DNA from 4 places in the Lysinibacillus sp. Ag94 genome. Region 1 is predicted to be linked to each of the others. Evidence: riboswitches for the same ligand, from Rfam matches in the RefSeq annotation. Region 1 holds a riboswitch; each other region holds the start of a gene.
What was found. Region 1 has a riboswitch for thiamine pyrophosphate ahead of thiT (energy-coupled thiamine transporter ThiT). Riboswitches for the same ligand answer to the same signal wherever they lie in the genome.
Positions count from the first base shown of each region.

Region 2: it holds a riboswitch for thiamine pyrophosphate, as region 1 does, so the genes downstream of both, thiC (phosphomethylpyrimidine synthase ThiC) here and thiT (energy-coupled thiamine transporter ThiT) in region 1, are expected to answer to the same signal.
Region 3: it holds a riboswitch for thiamine pyrophosphate, as region 1 does, so the genes downstream of both, tenI (thiazole tautomerase TenI) here and thiT (energy-coupled thiamine transporter ThiT) in region 1, are expected to answer to the same signal.
Region 4: it holds a riboswitch for thiamine pyrophosphate, as region 1 does, so the genes downstream of both, MY533_RS11325 (ABC transporter substrate-binding protein) here and thiT (energy-coupled thiamine transporter ThiT) in region 1, are expected to answer to the same signal.

Region 1 is NZ_CP096780.1:4,016,920-4,020,103, reverse strand. It holds gene MY533_RS18980 (SbcC/MukB-like Walker B domain-containing protein) at 1-1,128, shown strand, start outside; gene MY533_RS18975 (magnetosome magnetite crystal formation protein family) at 1,342-1,677, opposite strand; TPP riboswitch at 1,800-1,908, shown strand; gene thiT (energy-coupled thiamine transporter ThiT) at 2,037-2,597, shown strand; gene MY533_RS18965 (hypothetical protein) at 2,837-3,184, shown strand, end outside.
Region 2 is NZ_CP096780.1:181,581-184,764, forward strand. It holds gene MY533_RS00845 (S-layer protein) at 1-125, opposite strand, end outside; partial or broken gene MY533_RS00850 (AEC family transporter) at 516-1,444, shown strand; TPP riboswitch at 1,743-1,857, shown strand; gene thiC (phosphomethylpyrimidine synthase ThiC) at 1,989-3,184, shown strand, end outside.
Region 3 is NZ_CP096780.1:2,020,543-2,023,726, reverse strand. It holds gene MY533_RS09210 (TetR/AcrR family transcriptional regulator) at 1-369, opposite strand, end outside; TPP riboswitch at 1,334-1,441, shown strand; gene tenI (thiazole tautomerase TenI) at 1,441-2,160, shown strand; gene thiO (glycine oxidase ThiO) at 2,161-3,184, shown strand, end outside.
Region 4 is NZ_CP096780.1:2,453,073-2,456,256, forward strand. It holds gene MY533_RS11315 (ABC transporter permease) at 1-481, opposite strand, end outside; gene MY533_RS11320 (thiamine-binding protein) at 481-771, opposite strand; gene MY533_RS11325 (ABC transporter substrate-binding protein) at 773-1,768, opposite strand; TPP riboswitch at 1,920-2,029, opposite strand; gene parC (DNA topoisomerase IV subunit A) at 2,440-3,184, opposite strand, start outside.

The DNA.
Region 1 (3,184 bases):
CAACAAGCAGTCGTGGAAGAGCAGCAAAAGCATATTCCAGAAAATCTTACGACGCTACAAGCATTGCAACAGGCCATCGCTCATATAGGATCACAAAAGCTTGCATTACAAACTGCGTGGAATAATAGCCAGCAAAATTTGCAATCTGCCAAGGAAGCCGCACATAATGCTAGAATGACCGCAGAAATAGCGAAACAGGCTTTTCAGGAATTAAAGCTGAAAATGGATGAAAAACGCGAGCAATTTTCAGTGAGTATGAAGGAAGCAGGGTTTGAAAGCTATGATGAATTTGCTGCTGGGAAGCGGAGCGCGTTGCAAATAGAAGCTTTACGGAAATCTTGCCATGAATATGCACTACAAATCCACACATTACAAGTACAAATTACTGAGGGGGAGAAGCATCTTAAAGGGCAAGAGAAGCAAGATTTAACGACCATGGAAGAAAAGTTAGAGATGCTTCGTGTCACATATGAGGAAGCTTTTAAAGTATTGCAACAAATGGAAGGATTTGCAAAGGCTTGTGCAAACTTTATCAAAAAGGTTGAGGAGACCGAACAGGAGATTCATTTACTTGAGAAAGAAGCGGGGCGAGTAAAGGAGCTCTATGCAATGTTAAATGGACAGAATGTGAAAAAGCTGTCTTTTGAGCGTTATATTCAAATCAATTATTTAGATAAAATTACAGAGGCGGCAAATGTTCGACTTTATCATTTATCCAACGGTCAATTTGAGCTACGACGTTCAGATCGTTTAGAAAAGCATGCCAAGCAAAGTGGGCTGGGACTCGATGTGTATGATGCTTATACAGATCAATTACGAGATGTCAAAACATTATCAGGGGGAGAAAAGTTTAATGCGTCTTTAAGTCTTGCCCTTGGGATGGCAGATGTCATTCAAAGCTTTCAAGGTAATATCCGTATTGAAACGATGTTTATTGATGAGGGCTTCGGTTCTCTCGATGAAGAAGCATTAAATAAGGCGATTGATACGCTTATTGACTTACAAGATTCCGGACGTATGATTGGCGTCATTTCTCACGTTGCGGAGTTAAAAGCTACAATGCCTGCTGTGTTGCATGTTGAAAAAGCAATGAACGGTCATAGTCAAACATATTTTGAAGTAAAATAACAAAGAGGCGTATCTCCGTTTGTTGGAAATACGCCTTGTTGTTATTTTTTTTTAGTTACGTTAGGATTTGTTCCTTTTTTTGCAGCGATTACTTTTTTGACAATGGGGATGACGATAGGTGCTAATTTTACAGCGGTTTTAACAACTTTAGATACTTTCACAAAATAACAGCTCCTTAAGTACTATGTGTTCAAGGAGAGGTTAAGATGAAACTTATCGGACCACCCGAACAGCTTGAATAATATTCCAAATAACGACTCCTAATGAAACGAGAATATAAATTGCGAATGAAACAAACCAAATGATAAGAAAATTATTACTATCTGAATTTAGATCAAAATTAGTGTTGAATGATAAAGTTGAGAAAATAAAGACTGCAAAGAAAATTATACCGAATGCGACTGGGATTAAATGTGATATTAGTGCTCGAATAGAGTGCCTCTTTACGTCGCTATCTTTTGTCACAAAGTAAACGACTAATGGCACAATAAAGGGTGCAAATAAAATACTGAGATAACTAAAGGCAGATAATATTTTTTGGTTCTCCATAGTAGTACCTCCTTTTTTAATATTTACGCATGAAAAACGTTAAAGTTTCAAAAAAAATGTGGAAGAGGTTGTAATCATAACAGTGTTTGCGTACAATGAGGTTGTTCAATCAAATTAAGATGTACGACCACAAGGGGAGCTGATGATGTCAGCTGAGACTGGGCACGTAATGCCTTGACTCTTCGAACCTGTAAGTTAACACTTGCGTAGGGATTGTGGATAGAAACCGACACTTTTACGATGTGAGGCTCTGTCCTGGCATCGTTTTTTATCTTTTTAATGTCGGATAGGGACATATTTGCCAACTGATTTCTATTCCTGCTCTTGTATCCTACATCGGAACAAAGGAGAGAATATTTATGGACAATAAAAAACTGTTAATGCTTGTGGAGATTGCAATATTCGCAGCGATTGGCCTTGTGCTCGATCAGGTTTCCTTTAAAGTATGGGCACAAGGCGGCTCTGTTAGTCTAGTGATGGTACCAATAATTTTAATAGCATTCCGCTGGGGCCTTATTCCAGGCATGACAACCGGTTTACTCATTGGTGTAATGCAAACAATGTTTGGTGCTACAATTGTGCATTGGCTACAAGGAATACTTGATTATGGTGTTGCCTTTACAGTAGTTGGCTTAGCGGCCGTTGTACGTCGACCGGTGCTTGAGGCTGCAAAAAATTTAAACAAAAAGAAAATGGCGCTTTATATTATTTCAGGAACTGTATTAGCAGGTTTTTTACGCTATGCAGCACATACCATTGGTGGCGCTGTATTTTTCGCAGAGTATGCAGGCGATCAAAATGCGTGGATTTATTCAATCATCTATAATGGAACATATATGCTACCAGCAACAATTTTAACAGCAATTGCCGGTGTTCTGCTATTTACGGCAGCACCTCAATTAATGCAACGAAAATCATAATGATTAAGCCCTTCACATGAGTGAAGGGTTTTTGTTTTGGCTGTTTTCGAAAAGATTGTTGCTATTCAACGAACGGGCAGGTTAGTTCAATAGTGTTGGTTAACTTGTGTTCAACTACAATAAGAAATTCATATTAAAACATCGGAATTGTGGTTAATTTAAGAACTATTGGAATATAAACCTATTTTGTGTAAACTTAAACATAAGAGGTGAATTCATAAAATGGAGGAATGTAAATAATGCAACCCATACTTTTATTTCGATCTGTCGGAGGATTCGCAAGTGTTATATCTGGTTTATTCTTAGGAATCGGACATTTGATTAACCTATTAGGGGAAGCAGATAATGGAACTGTTTTTGGGCAAAGCTTAGTTTTATTTGGTCACTTAGGTCTTAGCTTTGCTTTTATAGGATTATTTGAAGCGCAGGGTAAAAAAAATGGGCTGTTGGGTAATCTAGGAATGTTGTTGGGTCTGATTGGTACTACTTGTGTAACAGCAGTTGTATTTGTAGAAATAGCAGGTGTTTCTGGGGTGAATGTAAAGCCTATTTTTGATGAAGGCGTTTCAGGCATTATATATTCAGTT
Region 2 (3,184 bases), 800 kb from region 1:
CCATTCATTTGAATTGAGTGGTTTAAAGCTGAATTATTTGAAGCGGCATCTGCAGTGGACATTGGCGATACAAGGGTTGCTGTAATAGCAGTTGCCATAAAAGTCGTTAATACTTTATTCTTCATTTTAGTCTCTCCGATCATTGTATTTAATGGATAATATATCATATATTTCTTTGTTTTAGTACATAAAGGGTATATTTTACCATTTATTATACGTAAATGAAATGTAGTCCCTTTTCTTTATCGTTCGTTTTTAAAAATCCTTAATTATTTTAGAAAATTGAAAGTGAAGTGCCAGGTTTTTTTGTACGAAATTGGGTAGTTGGGTGCGGAAATCACGCTCATTTCAAGGGCTATAACGTTCTAAAAGATAACTTTTACCATCTTGTTAAAGATACTGTATTAGATTAGTGTATTTAGGAAAAATGCCTTGATATGAGTGGTGAGTTAGCTTTAAAGTACATTGACCAAGCATAAAAACAGCACTACTATGGGAGAGGGAAGGGGGACAAGCTGATGTATCTCGGTATGATTTTTTTAAAATTGTGGCTCCAATTTTAGTGCTTCTAGTGCTTGGTGCAGTTTTACAAAAGAAATTTCGCTTTAATTTAAAGGCGTTATCTCAACTTATTACATATTGCTTCATGCCAGCAGCAGTTTTTGTGAATATATATGAAACGAGTATAGAGCTGTCTGTGCTTGGGGAAGTTGCGTTATTTATTCTACTTTTTATCGGAAGCCAAATGGTGCTTAGTCATTTTCTTGCAAAGGGACTAGGCTTAGTAAAAACAGAGGCTGCGGTGTTTAAAAATAGTGTTGTCCTAATTAATTCGGGTAACTATGGAATTCCAGTTGCACAAATGATTTTTGTGACTCAGCCGATTGGCGTAGCGATTCAGGTCATTCTCGTTATATTTCAAAATATGACGACCTATACTTACGGCTTGTACAATTTAATTTCTTCAACAAAATCGGGCATGTCTATTGTAAAAGACTTCCTCAAAATGCCCATTATTCATGCACTTATTATTGGTGTTGCAATGAATTATTTTACGATCACTATTCCACAGTTTGTAAGAATTCCGATAGACCATGTGGCGGATGGCTTTATCGCCGTAGCATTAATAACTTTAGGGGCACAACTATCGCAACTTGAAATCAAATCCATGTTCAATAAGATAGTATTCATTAGCTGTTTTACACGACTAGTCATAGGGCCAGCCGTGGCATTGCTAATCATTTTTGCGCTTGGTCTTGATGGTGTCGTGGCACAATCACTTTTTATAGCTAGTTCGTTCCCGACATCGCGAAATAGTTCTAGTCTTGCATTAGAATATGACGTAGAATCGGCAACTGCTGCACAAACAGTTTTATTTTCAACGATTGTGAGCTGTATTACAGTGACGATCGTGATTTATGTAGCGGAACTGCTGTTTACCTAACAGTTGGGTGCCATATAAAAAGATAGGGTGGAAAGCTTTTCAGGAGTTAGGAGCTTTTTTTCTGAATTAAAAGCTAGTGATTTATATTTGTTAAAACAAGATATAAGTTGATTGGAGTGGAGGCTGGGCGACTCCTTGGGGATTAGCGTCACAGATGAGACCCTGCAGCGAAGCGAAGCGGCGGCAACAAAGCGCCCAGCCGGAACGGAAATCAACCACACGTTATGATGATAAGCAAAAAAAACAAATGAAGCTTCCATCTCTTAACAATATCTGCTACACTAGCATCAAACTTAATAGCATTAACTAGGGGAGTCTGATGAGTCAGGCTGAGAGGGAAACGCATAGAGGTTTCTTGACCCTTTGGACCTGATCTGGCTCATACCAGCGTGGGAAAGTTAACCATTATTGCACTCAATGTATTTGCAATAACTATACCTTTACATTCTTAGCCGGATCCAAAATTTTTTGGATTCGGCTTTTGTCTTTATTGGGGTGAGCTAGATTCGGTCCTTGTAAAAATATAAAAGGGAGCGAAGTAGTTATGACAACAGTTAGCGACAAGAATATTACAATTATGTCTAGTTTTGAAGGAAGTAAAAAAGTTTATGTAGAAGGTTCTCGACCAGATATTTTAGTGCCAATGCGTGAAATTGCTCTAAGTCCAACGACAGGAAGCTTTGGGGAGGAGGAAAATGCACCAGTACGTGTTTATGATACGAGCGGCCCGTACACTGATCCTGCGTATAAGGTGGATATTACGAAAGGATTGCCAGCTTTACGTAGTGCATGGATCAAAGAACGAGGTGACGTTGAAGAATACGAAGGTCGTACTATCAAGCCAGAAGATAACGGATTCCGCAAAGCTGATGATCCACGAATGAATGAAAATGTTTTTCCGAATTTATCAAGAAAGCCTTTACGTGCGAAAAAAGGTAGAAATGTAACACAGCTTCACTATGCACGAAAGGGAATTATTACTCCAGAAATGGAATTTGTAGCGATCCGTGAAAATATGGACCCTGAATTTGTGCGCTCAGAGATCGCGGCAGGGCGTGCTATTTTGCCTTCTAATATTAATCACCCTGAGGCTGAGCCAATGATTATCGGACGTAACTTCCACGTGAAAATTAACGCCAACATTGGAAATTCCGCGGTGTCATCTTCTATTGCGGAAGAGGTAGAAAAAATGACGTGGGCTACACGCTGGGGTGCTGATAACATTATGGATTTATCTACTGGTAAGCATATTCATACGACACGTGAATGGATTATTCGTAACGCCGCGGTGCCAGTGGGAACGGTGCCGATTTACCAAGCGCTAGAAAAAGTAAATGGAGTGGCAGAGGATTTAACGTGGGAGGTGTATCGTGACACGTTAATCGAACAGGCTGAGCAAGGTGTTGATTACTTCACGATTCATGCAGGGGTATTGTTACGCTATGTGCCATTAACGGCTAATCGTGTAACAGGCATAGTGTCTCGAGGAGGCTCGATTATGGCGCAGTGGTGTTTATATCACCATCAAGAGAGCTTCTTATATACTCATTTTGAAGAAATCTGCGAAATTATGAAAACCTATGATGTTGCCTTCTCTTTAGGTGATGGTTTACGTCCTGGTTCTATTGCAGATGCGAATGATGAGGCTCAATTTGCGGAGCTAGAAACACTAGGGGAATTAACGAAAATTGCCTGGGAGCATGATGTACAGGTGATGGTAGAAGGACCAGGGCATGTTCC
Region 3 (3,184 bases), 2.0 Mb from region 1:
ATCTTTATTATTTACGTATTTATATGATAAAAAGAATTCCGCCTTTGCAAAGACCAATGTTTGGTCAATTGCCTCAATATAAATTTGCTGTTCTTCAATCCAGCTTTTTAATTGTGGCCAAAGTAGGCCTTCATCAGATGGCACAAAATATTGAATGTCTTTCTGGTCATCATATTTTAAAACTTCGATAAAAACATGATTAATATTATTGAAATAGCTATACAATGCACCTCTGGATATTCCAGCTTTGTCCATAATATCTTGCATAGTTGTGTGAACAAAACCTTTCTCGATAAACACCTTCTTAGCCGCTTCTATCAGTTCTTTCTCTCGTTCTTTTTTATATTCTTCACTAACTTTTGGAGCCATAAGCCACCTCCTTAATGAGTGACAAAATGCACCTAAAAAACTATACACTATTGTCGTTTATATGTCAGATTATACCGACACTAGTGTATAGTTTCAACCTTTTATATTCATAACATGGGCGATGTCTTAAAAAATTCATATTCTACTATATACGAATGTGATGAGTCAGCATTTAAGAAAGCAATCCGACTAAGTATTTCACAAGTAGAGGAAAAGAAAATAGAACTTGGTATTCAACAATTAGCAGCTTGTATAATCGAAATGTATAAGAAAACTAAAGATTATCCAATATCATTTAAGCCTTATCTTAAAAGAGCGGATAGAATAGACTGACACTCTTATTATTTAGAGAAATATCCCGTAGATGTTAGATATAATAACTACTACGGGGTGTTTATACTACTTTCAATTAAGTTCGTGGCAACCATGACTTTTTCCATCTGAATGAAAATGAATTAGAAATATTAATATTTGGGACTGCTAGAAATCTATATAGTTGCCAAGTATTCGTTATATCTTTTATTAATTCTCTCCGAACAGATAAACCTATTTCAGCTAATCTGTATAATTTCAAAGCATTTTAAACAATCCTGTTTTTTATTTTGCTCAATTAAGAATTCTAACAGTAGAAACATATACTGTTCATTGAATTCATCTAGCTCTAGCAACTTTTGTAAGCAATTATATTTCAAAAGAGAATTAACAAAATTTGTACTTACAACATACTCTTCAAGCGCATGCAATACTCTTTGCTTTAAGCGGAGTCTTATTTGAATAGCCCATGAATATTCTTCCCCCATAGCAATTTAGTTATTGCTGAATTGACGTCTCATATTGATTCTCCCATTCTGTAAATTCATTTTTCCCCCAGCCAAATAAATGGAACCCCTAGTAATCTATTCATAATGATTGACATCTTCATGAATAGTGCTAATATTGGAAATAAATTAAATAAAATAAATAACTTATCCGCTAGGGGTGCCTTTGTAAAGGCTGAGATTGAAGTGTAACTTCGGGACTCTATGAACCTGACCTGGTTAATGCCAGCGTAGGGAAGTGGTATACGGAAATTTGTCCTTTTCATCTCCAGCCACTTTCTTTACCAAAAAGAAAGTGGCTTTTTTGCATCCTACATTTGAAAGGCGGGTAAGTCTTAAAGAGGTGACCCCCATTACTCTATTATCAAAAGCGATTCATCTCATTTCTAATGGAAAAATGCCAATGGAACAACTAAGTGAAATTTTAGCAGACATCCATCCATATGCCGACGCTATCCATTTGCGTGAAAAACAAATGACGGCAAAAGAATTATATGAAGCAGTCAACCTGCTTTCCCGAGTTGGCGTTCCGTTATCCAAAATAATCATTAATGACCGGGTAGACGTTGCCGTTATTACAGGTGTGGAAGGAGTCCAACTAGCCTATCATAGTTTGAATGCATCTATGATTAAAGCCAACTTTCCTCAATTGACGGTTGGCTGTTCCATTCACTCGGTCGAAGAAGGAAAAAAGGTTCAACGCTTGGGAGCCGACTATGTGATATATGGTCATATTTTTTCTACCCAATCAAAGCCAGGATTGGAACCAAGGGGTTTAGAGGAATTAAAAAAGCTTACTGGTTCACTAGATATTCCTGTTATTGCAATCGGCGGTATTGCTCCTGAAAATACTAAACAGGTAATAAACAGCGGGGCCGACGGTATTGCTGTGATGTCAGGCGTTTTAAACGCCGATGATCCTCTATCTGCAATAAAAAGCTATCAAAAAGAAGTTAAAATGGAGATGTGTTGAGTGAAAAATACATTTGATGTTGCCATTATCGGGGGAGGAATTAATGGCTCTTCCATTGCCTATCAACTTTCTAAACTAGGAAAAAAAGTCGTCATTCTTGAAAAAGGAACTTTGGCCAATGAAGCCTCCAGTGCAGCAGCAGGTATGCTGGCAGCACAGGCGGAAATGGAACACGACGGTCCATTTTTCCAGTTGGCATTAAAAAGCCAGGCGATGTTCCCCTCCATCACTAACGAATTACTGACATATACGGGGATCGATATCGAATTTGTGAATAAAGGCATGTTAAAAATTGCAGAAACGGAAGAATTAGCTACAGCGTTAAAAAGTCAGGTATTGTTCCAGCAGAACTGGGATTCCGGCATCCAATGGCTCGATGCAACACAAGTAAGAGAAATGGAACCTGCATTAGCACCAACTGTTGCCGGTGCTATGTTCCTTCCAAATGACGGCCATGTGCAGCCTGCAAAATTATCACTTGCCTTCGCAAAAGCTGCAGAGCATTTTGGTACAGAAATCCGCGAAAATACAGAGGTTCTTTCTTTTATCTATGAAAACGGCGTTGTCAAAGGAGTATACACATCAGCGGGAGCCTTCTATTGTGAACAGGTCGTTGTCGCTACCGGCGCCTGGGCTGCCGATTTAATGAAAAATACGGGAATCAACTTGACCGTTTATCCTGTGAAAGGAGAATGTTTTTCTGTAAAGCCGAATAAGCCGATCGTTCACAGGTCGATTTTTTCAGATAAACGCTGTTATTTTGTTCCTAAGCGAAATGGCGAAATTTACATTGGGGCCACAGTCGTGGAAAATACGTTTGATAAACAAGTAACGGCTGGAGGAATTGCTACCTTGATTGAGCAAGCCGTGAAGCTGATTCCCCAGCTGAAAGATGCCCCGTGGGAACGGGTGTGGGCAGGAATTAGGCCGCAGACAGCTGATGGGATTCCCTATATTGGCGAGCATCCTACTATTAGGGGGCTATTTGTAGCTGCCGGACACTATCGAAACGGAATTCTATTAA
Region 4 (3,184 bases), 1.6 Mb from region 1:
GTGATTTCGTTGCCCCAATCATTTCAAAATAATGCTTCAGCTCAGGTGAAGTTTGACGGAAGCCATCCATTGCGGAAATAACAATGGGGAAAAAGCACACAAGACAAATAATAATGAGCTTTGGCAATAAACCAAAGCCAAACCAAATGATTAAGAGTGGTGCTAGAACGAGCACTGGGACATTTTGTGACATAATAAGAATAGGATAAAATAGCTCCCGCACAAGCGTAAAACGATGTAATAGCACAGCAACCGTTAGCCCACACATTATTCCAATGGCAAGGCCTAGAAGTGCCAATTGAACAGTCGCTATAGCATGTGGCACAAACGTCTCATACGATTGAAAGCCTTCTTTCAAAATGGCACTTGGTGTGGGCAATAGCCAATGTGGCACATCTGCAAAACGGACAATAAGTTCCCATATGAATAAGAGGAAGGCGATAAAAATTATCGTCCTTCCTTGTTTGAAAGCCTGCCTCATTACTTGTATTTCTCCGTTAGTGTATTCATTGTAATACCGGATGGCTGATATAAAATTTTCACTTGCGTAATGACATTAATAGCGCCAAGCTCGATCATCTTGTCATTCATTTTTTCAATGATTTGTAGTAAAGTCGTTAGCTCACCTTCCATTGTCGTTTCTAATGGATGAACTTCATATTTCACCCCTGATGCGTCGATAACCGCAATCGCTGCATCGACAAACGGGATCACATCCTCATATTTTTCAGTTTTCGGGATAATTTGTACACTTATTAATGAGTTTGCCATGTTACTTTGTCTCCTTTTTCGGTAAAAAGTCGTTTGTAAATGCTTGTTTTGCGTTAAATTCGCCCTCTAAAACTTTATTGTCCGCCATCCATTTCGCGTAATTTTCCCAGACAGCTAGCTTTTGCTCGCCCCATTGTGCTGCGTCGTCTTGATACTTATCTGCTAGCCATTCCTGACTTTTATGCACAAGGTTCTTATCTAAATCAGGTACCGCTTCTAGTAAAATATCAGCCGCCTCACTAGGGTGATTTATTGCATAGTCATAGCCCTTTGCTGCAGCAGCGACAAATGCTTTTACCGTCTCAGGATCATCCTTAATCATTTTTTCATTTGTAGCAAGTACAGGTGTGTAGTAATCTAACTGATCACTATAATCTGTTAAATATAGCATGTTGAGTTTTTCGCCACGCAGTTCTGCTTCAATACCTGTCCATGCATAATAAATCCACGCAAAATCAATATCTTTTTTCATCATTGTGAAGAAATCTATATCGCCTGCATTGACAATATCTAATTTATTAATATCTGCATTTTTTGTTTGCATTAGTGATTGCAGTACTGCCTTTTCAAGTGGTGCCCCCCAGCCACCGTAAGTTTTACCTTCAAAATCCTTCGGTGACGTAATGCCTTTTGATGCAATGGATGCGAAGCCAGAAGTATTATGTTGAATAATCGCCGCGATCGATACTAAAGGTACATCTTGCACACGTGCCTGTGTAATCCCTTCCTGATAACTTACGCCAAACTGAGCCTTGCCAGACGCCACAAGCTGATCTGCTCCCGCCTCGCCGGGTAATATTATATCTACATCTAAACCCTGTTCCTTAAAGAAGCCAAGTTTTTCCGCTACATATAAACCGGTATGATTTGTGTTCGGTGTCCAATCTAGAACAACCGATACTTTTGTTAATCCTTTAGCATCCTTTTTAGCCTCTTTTTCGCTACAGCCCACTAATGTGAAAAGTGCAGCCATTAGGACCAATAACCATTTTTTCATGCTTAATCCTCCAAGTAAGTAGTGTGAAATGTTCATGAATGAATGTCTTTACCAGAAGAAAGCGTTCACGGTCTGTGTATACAACAAAAATCTGAAAACAAAAAACGCCTAGGATTCCTCCCAGACGTTTTACTATCAATATCAAAAATTTTCTTTTTGAATAGATGTTCCCTACGCTGGTACGAGCCAAATCAGGTTCAAAGGGTCAGTGTCTATCGGACACAATCTCAGCTGGCAACACCAGCCCCCCTACATTCTTTCCCATATGAACTTTTCGTGATTATTATACCCATATCTATCCGGAAATGACAAGGCTCTATTTGCGTAAAAGCGCTGCTAATATAATTTTATAAAGCTCTATGCCTTCCTTCAATTCCTTTTGTTGAATAACGCCATGTTCTTTTCTTTGTAAAAATCACCTTTGGGAGAGCTTTTATATTGACGATGGAAACAAATTACATAAAATTTCTTACTAATGATGAAAAATAGCAAAGAAAAAGATCTAGCATTCTAAACGTCGCAATTAAATGAGCATCGACCAAACCAGATTTCAACCGACTTTTCTATTATATAAAGCGCATCATACAATGCTCCATATATATCCGAGCTCAATGGTTTCAATTAGGTAAAAAAAGCCCAGCTCTCACAAGGAACTGGGCTAGAAAACTAATTTATTTCTCTTCTTTTTTGATCGTGAAGACATGTGAAATGGCACCGTCAGTAGCAATGTCTACTTTAAAGGAACCGTTGGAGTGGCGATCTGCTCGAGTTAATGCTTGTACGTCAAGAATCTCTTGCACACCCTTTTCCGTCTCGATTGTTAGCTGTTCCTCATCTGCAACCTTTACTACAGCCACGATACGATGTGGGTTCGCCTTTAATTCTGTTAACACTTTTAAGCCGCGTTTTGCACGACTCGTCATCTCTACCTCGGCAACATTCATTTTTTTCACCGCACCGCGATGTGTCACAATCGCAACATATGCAGTAGCATTTGGCGGTAAAACATTGATGCCAACTAAGGCTTCGCCGTCTTTCAGCGTAATCCCTTTCACACCGCCTGTTTTAACACCCGTTACTGGCAATTCCTCTATTGGGAAACGAATTGCATAGGCAGTATCTGTCGTTAACATTAATTCTGCTTCGTCTGTCACGATGTCTGCAAAAATCATTTCATCGCCTGACTTAACATTCATCGTTTTGATCGGCTTCGAATAACGTGTAACAGCATAATCAGCTAAAGGTGAGCGTTTAATTTGTCCATCCTTCGTAGCTGTTAAAATATACGTATTTGCCTGTTCGAAAGTCTCAAAACCGTATACAGCAATAATAGATTCATCTTCCCCAGTCGGTACAATACTTGAAATATGCTGACCAAGATCCTTCCAGCGAATATCAGGTAGTTCATGGACAGGC